Regions from separate parts of the Cellvibrio sp. ATLC23 genome, predicted to be linked through region 1. Evidence: predicted binding sites of a transcription regulator. Region 1 holds the regulator's gene; each other region holds the start of a gene.

Region 1 (3,660 bases):
ATCCATCACCGTTGAAAGCGGCCGCATTGTTGGTTTACTCGGCCCCAATGGCGCGGGTAAAACCACCTGTTTTTATATGATTGCCGGGCTGGTAGCTGCCGATAACGGCACAGTGTTGATTGACGACCGCGACCTTACCCAGCTCCCAATTCACGGGCGCGCGCGCGCAGGTATTGGCTATTTGCCGCAAGAGGCATCGATTTTCCGCAAGCTGAGCGTTGCCGATAACATCATGGCGATTCTGGAGACACGCAAGGATTTAGATAGCTTTCAACGTCAGGCAAAGCTCGAGTCGCTGCTGAGCGAGTTCCATATCACCCACATCCGTGACAGCTTGGGCATGGCACTTTCGGGCGGTGAACGCCGCCGGGTAGAAATCGCCCGCGCGCTGGCCACCGACCCTAAATTCATTCTGCTCGATGAACCCTTTGCCGGTGTTGACCCCATCTCTGTCAACGACATCAAAGAAATTGTGCGCCACCTTAAAGATCGCGGCATCGGCGTGTTAATTACCGACCACAACGTGCGCGAGACGCTGGATATCTGCGAGACCGCTTATATTGTCAGCGAAGGCCACATTATTGCCGAAGGTGATGCAGACACTGTGCTCAGCAATACTAAAGTGCGCGAGGTCTATCTGGGTGAGCATTTCCGCTTGTAAGCGAGTCAAATCCCTGCGCTAAGAGTGTTACCAACTGCCTTAATGGCACCACCATAAGCAACACACAAAAAACTTGACAAGTAACAATCTTTATCCATTAGGCATAAAGCTTGCTTAACTGTATTGCTTGCGCGCCAAACCCTGACTAAACTCCCCTTATCCGATGTTTTCCATCCGCGTTATAAGGGTTTGTCGTTCACATAATGAAGCAATCTCTCCAGCTCAAACTCGGTCAACAGCTGACCATGACCCCACAATTGCAACAGGCTATTCGCCTTTTGCAACTATCGACCTTAGATCTGCAACAAGAAATCCAGGAAGCGCTCGAATCCAACCCAATGCTGGAAATGGAAGAAGCCTTCGATTCGTCAAACTCAACCAATGAGTATGAAGGTAGCGAGCAGGACAAAGCAGATTACACCCGCCAATTGGAAATCGCCGCGGAAGCGGGCGCTGATCACGGCAGCGACTTTACCGCAAGCGAAAACTTTTCCTCTACTGGCGATAATTACAGCGAGACCAGTAACACCAGCGATGGCGATAGCGATGTCTATGGCGAAGGCGAAAGCTTTAGCGCAGACAGCGGCGATTGGAGCGACTCCATTCCCAGCGATTTGCCAGTAGATACCAGTTGGGATGATGTGTACCAATCCTCCTCTAGCGGCAGCTCCAGCAATTACGACAACGAAGACGGTGATTTCGAGAGCCGCCGCGCAGTGACAGATTCGCTCTACGACCACCTGATGTGGCAATTGAATCTGACGCCTATGTCGGACCGCGACCGTGTACTGGCCATGGCAATTATCGATGCAGTGGAGCCCAGCGGCATGCTGTCCATCAGTATCGAAGAAATTTTTGAAGGTATGCGCGGCGATTTTGAAGAGCTGGAACTGGATGAAGTCCAAGCCGTTCAACACCGTTTACAGCAGTTTGATCCCTGCGGCGTGTGCAGCCAAAATCTATCTGAATGCCTGCTGGTACAGTTGCAACAATTTGACCCCAAAACACCGTTTTTGGAAGCGGCAAAGTTAATTACCAAACAATACTTGCCAGTGCTCGGCAGCCGCGATTATCGCCAGCTAATGCGCCGTACCAAATTAAAAGAAGCAGAGTTAAGCCAAGCGGTAGCCTTAATTCAAAGTTTAAATCCGCGGCCGGGCGATATGATTGCCAATGGCGATACCGAATACGTTGTTCCCGATGTATTTGTCGACAAACGCGATGGTCGCTGGATAGTTGAACTCAACCCGGACATAGCGCCGCGCTTGCGCATCAATTCCGATTACGCCTCCATGGTGAAACGCGCCGACTCCAGCACCGACAACACATTTTTAAAAGATAATCTGCAAGAAGCGCGCTGGTTCTTAAAAAGTTTGCAAAGCCGCAATGAAACCCTGCTGAAAGTGGCGAGCTGTATCGTAGAAAAACAGCGCGGCTTTTTAGATTACGGCCCCGAGGCAATGAAGCCATTGGTGCTGCACGATATAGCCGAAATTGTGGAGATGCACGAATCGACTATTTCGCGAGTCACTACGCAAAAATACATGCACACACCGCAGGGTATTTTTGAATTGAAATATTTTTTCTCCAGTCACGTCAGCACCGACAGCGGCGGAGAGTGTTCATCGACTGCAATTCGCGCCATCATCAAAAAATTGGTCAGTGCTGAAAACCCGAAAAAACCATTGAGCGACAGTAAAATTACCGACCTGCTCGGCGAGCAAGGCATTCAAGTGGCGCGACGTACGATTGCCAAATATCGTGAGTCGCTCAACATTCCGCCATCGAATGAGCGCAAAACGATTTAGCAATTAATGCTCAAAATAACTAGATTAACAGTGTGAGTCTAATGTAGGTTGTATTGTGAGGCTGCTCTAGTAACAGCCGTTTTGTTTCCAGCGAGAGGAAGTACTTATGCAATTAAATATCAGCGGTCACCACGTAGAAGTAACTGATTCAATGAGAGAGTATGTCTCCAGTAAATTGGAGCGACTGAGCCTGCACAACGACCGCATCACCAGTGTTAATGTCATCCTCTCGGTAGATAAACTGATTCAAAAAGCAGAAGCCACTATTCATGTAAGCGGTAAAGATTTATTTGCCGATGCCACCCATGAAGACCTGTATACCGCTATTGATGCACTATCCGACAAGCTTGATCGTCAATTGATTAAACACAAAGAGAAAATGCGCAGTCATCGCTGAGTGCATGGCAGCCAGCCATCGTTAATTTGAACCTATGCCGCCATTGCTAGTATGCGATGTCGGCATCACTTGTTGAGAGATGCACAGCATCACCTTGTTATGCAAATTCAATCCCTGATTAGCCCCGGCCGCACACTTTGTGGCGTTGAAGGTGGCAGTAAAAAACGTGCACTGGAGTTGCTCGCCAACACCATCGCACAAGATATTCCCGATATCGATGCCGATGAATTATTTCGCCGCCTGATTGGCCGCGAGCGTCTGGGTTCTACCGGCATAGGCCACGGCATTGCGATTCCCCACTGCCGGGTTGAGCATTGCAGCGGCACCGTAGGTGCGCTGATCACTCTGGCTGCGCCAATCGACTTCGATGCCATAGACTCGCAGCCAGTCGATATTTTATTCGCCATGCTGGTGCCGGAAGATGCCCATAGCGAACATTTACAAACCCTCGCCGCGCTTGCTGGTGCATTAAATAACGCTGAATACCGCCAGCGTTTGCGGGCGGCCAAGAGCAACGAAGCGCTTTATCAAGCAGCGCTAATCACTTAAGCAGGATTTTGTTATGCATCTGGTGATCGTCAGCGGCCTGTCAGGGTCGGGTAAAAGTACAGCGCTTCACGTTTTGGAAGACGTGGGTTTTAACTGTATCGACAATCTGCCGGTGAGCCTGTTGCCCGCACTGGTTGCCCAGATCCAGATCCACAAAGACGACCAGCACCGGTTTGCGATTGGCATAGATGTGCGCAATGCCTGGCAGGATCTGGCCATCTTTCCGCAAATGATTAGCACCCTAA
Region 2 (3,660 bases), on a different contig from region 1:
ATACCCAAGCGGTTAATCAGGCGCACCACCGGTGGAATAGTGGACTCACCCACGCCAACCGAGCTTATTTCATCTGACTCGATCAACTCGATCTCGCACCGCTCGCGCTTGAAATGAGCTGCCAGCATCGAGGCTGCAATCCAGCCGGATGTTCCGCCACCGAGGATGACAATTTTTTTAAGGGGATTCATACCTGTACTCATCGCCACATGGCATTCAATTATTACCAACCTTGCAGCGGCAGCATGGTCTGCTCAACCGCTTCCTGCTCAGTAGTGAAATTCCAGTAGGCGCCACTACAAGTCTGGATTGCCTTGCGCAGCACATCAATCGCCTTGTGGCGCGGGAAACTTGCACGCCACGCCAACCCCAGCTTGCGCTGCCCGCCCACCAGCGGACGAGCGACCAATCGATTAGCTGCACATAATCCCGATTCTGCCGCTGAACGCGGCAACACACTCACACCCAATCCTGCCGCCACCATACAGCGCAAGGTTTCAAGACTATTTCCTTCAGCCCTGTGGCGTGCCGACTGATCATCGCGCCATTCAGGATGCAATGCCAAGATTTGCTCGCGCAGGCAATGCCCCGCTCCCGGCAACAGTAAATTGGCGCTTGCGATATCCGCAGGGGTAACCTCCTGCTTACGCGCCAGCGGATGCGACTGCGGCATAACCACCACTAGCGGCTCATCAAATAATTCTTGGGTCACTACATCCGGCTCAGTAAACGGCAGCGACACCACAATCGCATCCAGCACGCCATCGCGAAGCTTTTTGCGCAAACTCTCGGCGTAATCTTCCTGCACATAAAGCGGCATATTGGGCGCTTGCTGCTTCAGGTGCGGGATAAGCTGTGGCAGCAGATAAGGCCCCAAAGTAAAAATTGTGCCCAGCACCAAAGGGTTGCTCAGCTGATCTCTCCCCGCCTCAGCCAAGGATTTAATCACTGCCACATCAGCCAACAACAATCTGGCTTGGGCAACAATTTTATCCCCTAAGAGGGTGGCGCGGACGTTGGTTTTACTGCGTTCAAACAGCACCACCCCCAACTCCTCCTCAAGCTTGCGCACCGCAATACTGAGGCTGGGCTGACTTACATGGCAGCGCTCAGCTGTTCGGCCAAAATGCTGCTCTTCAGCAAGCACAACGATATAGCGCAATTCAGTCAACGTCATAAAACACTCGATGCTAGTGAACAAACCCAGTGTGCCCGCTGCCCGACTCTGGGTAAAGTTGCCACGCAGCCCAAAATACATTTAACAAGTCACCTCAGCCCGTTAACCGCTGCCACCCACAAATAGGATGATGTCGACATTTCTTACATAAAAAATTGTTGGAGCATAAGGTACAAAACGGATCACGCAGAAAATCAAATGGTTACAATCATGGCGCAAAAATTGCCTTAGATTGCGCTGCAGTACCTACCACTACTCACCCAATGGACTTAATTATCATGCTACCAATTAAATCGCTTATTGCAGGACTCGCATTGAGCACCGGCGTCGCTATGAATGCGCTTGCTGTACCGGTCACTATCAACCTGGCGCCCAACACCGCCGGCTACACCAATTCGTTTAGCTACACATCAACAGAAGCCAATGTCGTGGTCACTGGATGGTCCAACAAATCCACAGGTGACAAAGCCATCGCACAAGATCAAATTGCACGATGGTCTGGTTCGGGCATTGGCGTCGAAAAAGCAAACAGCCCACAACACTCAGTCGACAATTCCAATGGGGATTACGATGCCCTGCTATTCTCGTTTGACAAAGTTGTCGATGTAAGCGGCCTGGGCATTGGCTGGTACAAAACCGATGCCGATGTATCCGTATTAGCTTACACAGGCGCAGCCCCTTTCTCTGGCGGCCTTACCGGCTTTGGCAGCAACTGGGCAGCACTGCTCAGCAGTGGCTGGAGCGTGGTTGGCAACTACGATCGCAACGGCGTAGGTACTTTTGCAGTTAACCCTGCCGATGTGAAGGCGCAATATTGGCTGGTTGGCGCATACAACCGTGCTTTTGGTGGAACGCTTTCGCAAAACAATGATTATTTCAAACTTAAGTCCATCACCTTTGAAGCCGTTAAGGTTCCAGAGTCAGGCTCTGTGATGCTGTTTGCGCTGGGCCTATTAGGTTTGATGGCTTCACGTCGTCGCGCCGCCTAGTTCTCACTGCGAATTAGACCATTCCAAAAAGGGCGCTCTCAGCGCCCTTTTTTATTGCCTATATATTTGTATCGCTTATGATGGCGCCGGTTTAAAAAAAGATAAGAAGAAACCGGGACAACAATACCCCCTATCAGCGAGGCAATAATATGTATAGACGAATCGCGTTATCCTTTGCTCTGATCTGCGCATCCCTCTGCACCACCCTCAGCGCCCAGGCACAACAATTTAACGTTTTACTCTTCACCAAAACCAATGGCTGGCATCATGAGTCGGTTAATGAAGGGGTTACCGCCATGCGCGCTATGGCCTTGCGCCACCACTTCAATATTGATTGGCATGAAGATGCAAGCATCTTCAATGATGAAAAGCTCAAAAATTACCAAGCCGTCATTTTTCTGTTAACCACCGGCGATATCCTCAACGATGAACAACAAGCCGCGATGGAGCGTTTTATCCGTTCCGGCAAAGGTTTTGTTGGCATTCACAGCGCATCGGATACCGAATACGACTGGGACTGGTACACCAAAATGGTGGGGCGCACCTTTCATATTCATCCTGTTATTCAAACTGCCGAACTCACCGTCACCAATCGCAAATTTCCCGGTGTAGAGCGCATGCCAGAGCGGTTTTTGTGGACCGATGAATGGTACGAATTCGGCGCAGAGCGAATTAAAGGCTTGAATTACATTCTTGCGGTTGATGAGCAGACCTATGACCCCAAAGTACAGTGGGGCGAGAAAAAAGGTGAAGGCATGGGCAAATTTCACCCCATCGCCTGGTACCACGACTACGATGGCGGCCGCGCATTTTACACTGCGCTTGGGCACCTGCCCGCGACCTACAGCGACTCACTGTTTCTGGAGCACATCTACGGTGGACTTTATTGGGCAGCAACCGGTAAAGGTTTGCGCAAAAAATAATTCCTGACAACAACTTCAAATATAACAACAGACATCATGAAAAATTTCATAAAAAATTACGCACGATTTATTTATCCCGTCGTCATTTTGCTTATCTCACTGGGGGTTTATTTTCCCTATTACGGCACACCGCAAGCTATGTTTTGGGATGAAAACTATCACGTTGCCTCCGCACAAAAACACATTGACGGTGTGATGTATATGGAGCCACATCCGCCGCTCGGCAAACAACTTATGGCCATCGGCGAAGTTCTATTTGGCGGCAATGAAAAAGTTAACAAAAGCAAACTGCTGGAGACCGATTACCTCACGGGTGATAACGCACCGCCAGAGATGACCTATAAAGGTTTTCGCTGGCCGTCAGTGGTGATGATGGCGTTCTCGGTATTATTTTTTTACGGCATTATCAATTGCATCACCCAGCGCGCATGGCTCGCTGCCGCGTTCACCAGCATGGTGATTTTTGACAACGCTTTGGTCATTCACTCACGCGCAGCCATGCTAGAAGGCATTCAACTCTTTTTTGTGCTCGGTGCACTGTATTATTTTGTGCGCACCGCTACGCAATTTA
Region 3 (3,660 bases), on a different contig from region 1:
GGCGGCGGTGTTGTAAGAACAATTCAGCTTCTCCTCTACATATCTAGCTGTAAATACAGTGCCACCATTGCTCTTTGCAACTTGAAAAACAATTCTCTGCTTCTCACTTAACTTTCCATAAATACCTGAGTTAAATAACCATTTATTAAAAGACTCAATACTCTCAATCGTTTTTTGACAATGGGATTTAAAGGCCATTACAGCTTTCATAATTACAGAACATTGATACTCAATAAAGTATGTCATATCCATACTGTCGGTTTCCGTAAACAAATATGACTTTCCGTATTGAGCGTAAGCATCTTTCAAAATATTACTAATTGAAATATAACGAAATGCACCATAATTTTTTTTAAACAAAAACAAATAAAATAAAGCTCTAGCAACACGACCATTTCCATCATTAAACGGATGTTCATATCCAATTATGAAATGTATACAAATTGCTTTTATTAACGGGTGAATATAAGTACCACTACTAATATCGTCATGATCTGTGTTAATCCAGTCACATAGCATAGCTAGCCTTAGCTCAATCCCATCTGCGCTTGGCGGTTGATGAAAAATATTACCGTAGTCATCGCCAATAATGACATCATCACTTACCCGAAACGCTCCAGGCGCATATTTATCATTATCGATACCCTCGACACCTACTTTATGCATCTCTTTTATTAATGCAGCAGTAATTTCAAGACTTCTATTATTCCAAGCAAAACTCATCATCTTCAAATTACCAAGAATCATTCTTTCATCGAGCGTTCTTGGTTCTCTTTTACGCTTGATCATATCCTTGGCTACACGCGTTGTAGTCGCTGCTCCCTCTAGCTGGCTACTACTTATCGATTCATCCTCAACCAAGTCATTAAATAAATACTGTAGATGCTGCCCCTCACCAATTTTATTTACTGTCCACTCCAATGCAGCAGTTGTTGCATTTTGATCTACGATAGTGGTCGTTTTTTGTATTAAATTGGTGGGTATAAAAGTACAAGCCTGCAATGGTTCACGCACCCAAAATAAACGCTGGGCCACACCTGTCCTCGCTGACTTAGTCATCGCCCAAGCGAGATCCACCGACAAATTCTTTGGAACCCTATGCCGGAAATCATCATAGTGATGATATGAACCCTTACTATCCATGGGCTGATAGAAAGCGATGTAATCCATTGCTTGCTCTGGATAATTTTCCTTAATGTACTGATAAGGAAGCTCCGGAAGAGCATCCTTAGATGGTGGCCGCTTAATCATCTCAATTCATCTCAAAAACAAAAAATATTGAGATGAACTATAGTTTAAACATCTCCATATCTCAATATTTATAAAAACTGAGATGAACTGAGACGAGACAATCGCACCAATTTAGCTCTGCATAAAAAATCCAGCGCACAACTTCAGCGCACAAAACTCAGTCCCGGCAGCGCTACTAACAGCCCCTCCAGCGGTTTTTCTACGTTATTTAACTCATTGATTAACAATAGTTTTTTACATGTCGACCGAGGGGAATTCGAGCATTTTTTCAGGTTGGCATGGTTTCTGCGAATACAGGCTTGTATCCAAGATTGTATTTACGTATTCAACGCAGGAACAATAATGACGCAGGATCAACACCACACCACTGCAGGTTGGACCATTGACCAATGGCTTGCTGCTTATCGCGACCAGGGGTTGGCGCCGCGCGCCGCGCTGCAATCATTGCGCGCCCAACTCAATAGCGATGACGCCGCCTGGATTTATATCGTCTCAGCGGCAGAACTGGATAGACAAATTGATGCATTGGCGCACTTGGGCGACTCAGCCAGTCTGCCACTGTTCGGTGTGCCCTTTGCAGTAAAAGACAATATCGATGTCGCAGGCATTCCCACTACTGCCGCCTGCCCTGCCTTTACCTACATTCCCGACACCGATGCCACATCGGTAGCACGCCTCAAACAAGCCGGTGCCATTGTGCTCGGCAAAACCAATCTCGACCAATTTGCTACCGGCCTTGTCGGCACTCGCTCACCTTACGGCGCAGTGCCCAATGCATTTCATGCAGATTATGTTTCCGGCGGCTCCAGCTCTGGCTCAGCCACCACGGTTGCACGCGGTTTAGTGCCATTTAGTTTGGGTACGGATACCGCAGGCTCCGGCCGCGTCCCCGCAGGCTTCAACAATATAGTGGGATTGAAACCAACAAAAGGCCGCTTCAGTACCAGTGGTGTAGTGCCTGCATGCCGCAGTTTGGATTGTGTTTCAGTTTTTGCACTGACAGTCGATGATGCCGAAACCGTTGCAAGTGTGATGGAAGGATTTGATCCTACCGATGGCTACTCGCGCCTTGCGCCAGCTGCAGCAACTTACTTTTCAGCCACACCTCGATTTGCAATTCCGGCCTCACCCAATTGGTTTGGCGACACCCAAGCCGAGGCCGCATGGCTGGAAACACTCAAACTGATGTCAGACGCCGGGGTTGAGTTAGTCACTGTGGATTTCGCCCCTATGTTCGCGCTCGCACAGTTGTTGTACGGCGGCCCTTGGGTCGCAGAGCGGCACGCGGCGATTGCAGACTTTATGCAAGCACACGCAGCCGATATGAATAATGTTGTGCGCGGCATTATTGAAAACGCCGTGAATTTTTCGGCGACCGATACCTATCGCGCTGAATATCGCCGCGCCGATCTTGCTCGTGAAATACAACTATTAATGGGCGATGTGGATGCGCTTCTGGTTCCCACATCACCCCGCCACCCCACAATTGCGGAAGTTACTGCCGACCCAATCGGCGTTAACAGTCAACTGGGCACCTACACCAATTTTGTCAACCTCGCCGATTGTTCTGCCCTCGCCTTACCCGCTGTTATGCGTGCCGATGGTTTGCCATTTGGTATCACACTCATAGCACCCGCGTGGCAAGACGCTGCACTCGCCGCCTTCGGAAAAAAATGGCACAGCAGCGTTAATTTATCGCTGGGAGCCACCCCTCAAGCAACACCACCACTCGTGCAAAAAAATACTGCACCGCAAGGCTATGTTCGCCTCGCTGTTGTCGGCGCACATTTGACCGGCATGCCACTCAATGTGCAATTACAAGAACGCAATGCGCTTTTTGTTGAAAGCAGTTTTACCGCCAGCAATTACCGTTTGTATGCACTGCCGAATACCACTCCGCCTAAACCCGGATTAATTCGCAGCGATGCAGAAGGTGCGCAAATTATCGTGGAATTGTGGGATGTACCCCTGCAGCACTTCGGTAGTTTTGTTGCGCTAATCCCCGCACCGCTCGGGATAGGCACATTGAGTTTGCACGATGGTCGCGAAGTAAAAGGTTTTATTTGCGAAGGCGCTGCTGTCAATGGCGCAACTGATATTACCCATATGGGTGGATGGCGCGCCTACATTAAATCACTACAAAAGTAATTAAAAATTACAGCCGGAGAAGAATCATGTTGAAGACCGTACTTATCGCCAACCGTGGAGAGATCGCGGTGCGCATTGCGAAAACGCTGAAAAAAATGGGCATCGAGTCTGTTGCAGTTTATTCCGATGCCGACCGTAATTCAGCGCACGTCACTGCCTGTGACAAAGCAATTTGCCTCGGCGGTAATACGGCAGCGGAAAGTTATCTAAAATCCGATTTGATTCTCGCCGCTGCCAAAGCAACCGGCGCGCAAGCAATTA
Region 4 (3,660 bases), on a different contig from region 1:
CAACCAACGGCACTGGTATTAGTAATGCGCAATTGGGGTTAAAGGTACCAATAACATCTAGAGTTGATGTGGCCACGGCAACTGCATCTGCGGGTTCCCCTATAGTAGTTGCTACACCCTCTGTTGGCCCTCCAGCGGTAGCGGCTACAGTGCTGCAATTGTCACGTACTGTACCGGGAAATCCTACGCCTCAGACTGTAGATATCACCATCACTCCGGGCACTTATAATAATTTAACCTCTATTGCTAACGAAATTAATAATAAAAACTTTAGCAAGGCTGTGCCACTGAATGTTCAGGCTTATGTAGATACTGATGGCCGTTTAAAGGTGCGTGATCTGGCGACCGGTGTTGCTTCTCAGTTAGATATTTCAACCGTAAGCGGTAGTAATGGTTTAACTACCGCAATAGATGCGATAACACCTGCGGATATTACCGTTGGCCAACCTAAGGTAACCAATGATTACGCGTCACATACTCTGGTTATTCAGGGACCTAATAAAGCTGCGCCGGTTACTTATATCAGTAAATATGGTGCTGGTGCAGATCAAACTGCATCTGAGTTAAATTCACTTGCTGGTATCAGTGCTACGGCGCGCACTACTGCCACTGTGTTACGCGAGGTACCTGCTAACCCTGGTCCACCAGCAGTTGCTGCGAAGCCCTTTGATAATAATACGGGTACGTTTACCTTAAATGGTGTGGTGCTAACTTCATCGACTGCAGTCGATATGACGGAGCTTGCCAAGGAAATTAATAAGCTGAGCAAGTCTACATTGTTTGGAATTACTGCCAGTGTTAATGAACTTACCGGTGACCTTGAAGTGGTGTCTGCCACTGGACGTGATTTGGAGTTTTCATTTGGTAGCGCAGGCGATGTGGTGGGCATTATTGGTAACCAAGGGGTGCTGCAAGAAATCGATACAATTACAACTCCTGCATTGGTGGGTAGTGCGATTAACGTGGGTGGTGAAATTACTGTAACCATGCAAGAGGGTTACTCAATTACAAGCAGCCAACCCACAACTCCCGTGAGCGGCGGCATTTTATTTGGTGCGATTGGCGACCCGACTTTTTTTACACCAGTGCCAATTAATGCATTCAATCCTAACGATCAAAAAACTTTTAATCACGCCACTACCACCCCGATATATGACAGCTTGGGTAATGTTCATTCAATGCGTCAGTATTTTGTAAAACAAGCATACGATCCGGCCGATCCAACTACCTCCGCCAATCATTGGAAAATGTATGTACAGATCGATGGGCAAAATGTGGGTGATCCTGATCCTACTTTACCGTCACCAGACAATACTTTGCCCACTATGGCCTCGTTTGATGTGCATTTCACTCCCGAGGGAACCATTAACTCATCAATGACTGATGCCATCCTTATTTCTAACTGGACGCCGCTGGGTAAGGATGGAACTCCTTTAGGTGCACTGGGCCCGCTGAATGTGTTGCAGGGGGGAACTATTCCAGTGGCAGAGCCGCCTGCTAGCTCCAACTTCATGATCGATCTTACTGGTAGTACTCAGTTTGGTAGTGTGTTTTCAGTAGAGCAGTTGGATCAAAATGGTTATACAACAGGTCGTTTAGCAGGTTTGGACATCAGCAATACCGGTATTGTGTTTGCGCGTTTTACGAATGGAGAGGCGCAAGTGTTAGGGCAGGTTGCACTGGCAAACTTTGCCAGCGTGGATGGCTTGAAGCCAACTGGCGACACTATGTGGGCGCAAACCTTTGAATCAGGTGAGGCGATTGTAGGCGCGCCAGGTTCATCCCAGTTAGGCAATATCACCGCTGGTGCGGTTGAAGAGTCCAACGTGGATCTATCCGAGCAGTTGGTGAACCTGATTATTGCCCAGCGGAATTATCAAGCGAACGCAAAAACCATCGAAACAGCCAATGCAACGACTCAGACAATTTTGAACCTTCGTTAATAAGTCAGGTGGGTGGCGCACAGCGATACCCACCAGCATCCATAGAATCGAGCGGCAAACAGCGGAAGCAGTTTGCCGCTTCTTTATTTATCTGCTTTTACTTATCCTGTTTTTATCGCGTGCTAACCAAAATTCCTTATAAATATCAGTACCTTATTGCTTATCTTTCGCGAGCTATTTACTTGGCATCGCTCTTGCAAAACCTTCAGTAACGGCAAATCCGCCAAAAAACTAGCGGAAACTTTATCGCTAGCGACTGGAGACATTCTTGTGGACAAAGCGCTCTTTATCGCCATGACCGGCGCCAAGCACAACATGCTGGCACAGGCTAATCGCGCCAATAACCTTGCCAACGTCAATACCACTGGTTTTCGTGCGGACTTTGAACAGTCACGCAGCATGGGGGTTTATTACGGCGATGGTCAGCCAACCCGCGCTTACGCAATGACGGAATCTCCACGTGCGGATTTCACCTCGGGCGCAATGATTGCCACCAATAATCCGCTTGATGTCGCAATTCAAGGCGACGGCTTTTTTGCCGTGCAATCTGTTGATGGCACTGAGGCCTATACCCGCGCCGGTAATTTTGCGGTAGATGCAGCCGGCACTCTGCGTACAGCTAATGGCTTGGTGGTGTTAGGTGATGGTGGGCCGATCAACATTCCCGAAAACGAAAAAGTGCAAGTGGGCGCAGACGGCACTATTTCTATTGTTGGCCAAGGCCAAGGGCCGGAAGCAATGGTGGAAGTAGGGCGTTTGAAATTAGTGAACCCCGATGTGCAAGCGATTGAAAAAGGTGATGACGGTTTGTTTCGCCAGCGTGATGGTTTAGCTGCATTACCCGCGGTTGAAGTGACCTTGCGCAGCGGCATGTTGGAAAGCAGTAACGTCAATCCGATTGATGAATTTACGCAAATTCTCAGTCTTTCGCGCCAATATGAAATGCAAGTAAAACTGATGAAAACAGCCGAAGAAAATTCAGCGAGTTCAGCGCAGCTGTTACAAATCTCCTAAGCACAATTAATTTCATTGCACTTGTAGTAAAGCAATAGATAGCTAATTTGAGGAACACATTATGATCGCCTCCCTCTACGTCAGTAAAACCGGCTTGTCGGCACAAGATCGACAACTCACTACTATTTCCAATAATTTGGCGAATACCAGCACGGTAGGTTTTAAACGTGACCGCGCCATTTTTGAAGATTTGTTGTATCAAAACCAGCGTCAGCCGGGTGCACAACAAACGCAAGAAACCCAATTGCCTTCTGGTTTGCAATTGGGTGCCGGTGTACGCGTGGTTGCAACGCAAAAAGAATTTACCCAAGGAAGTTTGCAAGTGACTGAGCAGTCACTCGATGTCGCAATTGACGGGCACGGTTTTTTACAAGTGCTGCAACCCGATGGCACCATCGCGTATACCCGCAATGGGCAATTGCAAATCAATGGCGAAGGGCAGTTAGTGAATGCCGATGGTTATTTATTAGAGCCCGCGATTATTGTTCCCGAAGGCGCAAATAAAATCACCATTGGTACAGATGGTTCGGTGAATGCTTATTCACCCGGTCAGCCAGATCCACAACAGCTTGGCGATATTACGCTGGCAGATTTTATTAACCATTCCGGCTTGCAGGCGATTGGTGGCAATTTATTTGTAGAGACCGTAGCGAGCGGAAATCCTGTGCAGGGTACACCCGGTGAAAATGGTTTGGGTGTTATT

Evidence for each region. The regulator sigma-54, encoded in region 1, starts transcription at its own class of promoters, with help from an activator protein. The targets are predictions, from matches to a motif close to TGGCACANNNNTTGCNNT.
Region 2: a site for sigma-54 is predicted at 1,389-1,406, ahead of xdp1 (exosortase-dependent surface protein XDP1). Genes of this name have one in related genera too.
Region 3: a site for sigma-54 is predicted at 1,526-1,543, ahead of atzF (allophanate hydrolase). Genes of this name have one in related genera too.
Region 4: a site for sigma-54 is predicted at 2,127-2,144, ahead of flgF (flagellar basal-body rod protein FlgF). Genes of this name have one in related genera too.

Annotation. Positions count from the first base shown of each region.
Region 1 covers NZ_JBXUOS010000006.1:205,568-209,227, forward strand. Annotated here, with positions in the region: gene lptB (LPS export ABC transporter ATP-binding protein) at 1-661, shown strand, start outside; gene AC2CG4_RS11860 (RNA polymerase factor sigma-54) at 865-2,469, shown strand; gene hpf (ribosome hibernation-promoting factor, HPF/YfiA family) at 2,576-2,866, shown strand; gene ptsN (PTS IIA-like nitrogen regulatory protein PtsN) at 2,966-3,415, shown strand; gene rapZ (RNase adapter RapZ) at 3,429-3,660, shown strand, end outside.
Region 2 covers NZ_JBXUOS010000002.1:525,497-529,156, forward strand. Annotated here, with positions in the region: gene AC2CG4_RS05230 (tryptophan halogenase family protein) at 1-191, opposite strand, end outside; gene AC2CG4_RS05235 (hydrogen peroxide-inducible genes activator) at 224-1,177, opposite strand; gene xdp1 (exosortase-dependent surface protein XDP1) at 1,456-2,166, shown strand; gene AC2CG4_RS05245 (ThuA domain-containing protein) at 2,316-3,089, shown strand; gene AC2CG4_RS05250 (phospholipid carrier-dependent glycosyltransferase) at 3,126-3,660, shown strand, end outside.
Region 3 covers NZ_JBXUOS010000002.1:30,364-34,023, forward strand. Annotated here, with positions in the region: gene AC2CG4_RS03160 (Fic family protein) at 1-1,251, opposite strand, end outside; gene atzF (allophanate hydrolase) at 1,594-3,399, shown strand; gene uca (urea carboxylase) at 3,426-3,660, shown strand, end outside.
Region 4 covers NZ_JBXUOS010000011.1:80,979-84,638, reverse strand. Annotated here, with positions in the region: gene AC2CG4_RS16310 (flagellar hook-basal body complex protein) at 1-1,943, shown strand, start outside; gene flgF (flagellar basal-body rod protein FlgF) at 2,214-2,957, shown strand; gene flgG (flagellar basal-body rod protein FlgG) at 3,019-3,660, shown strand, end outside.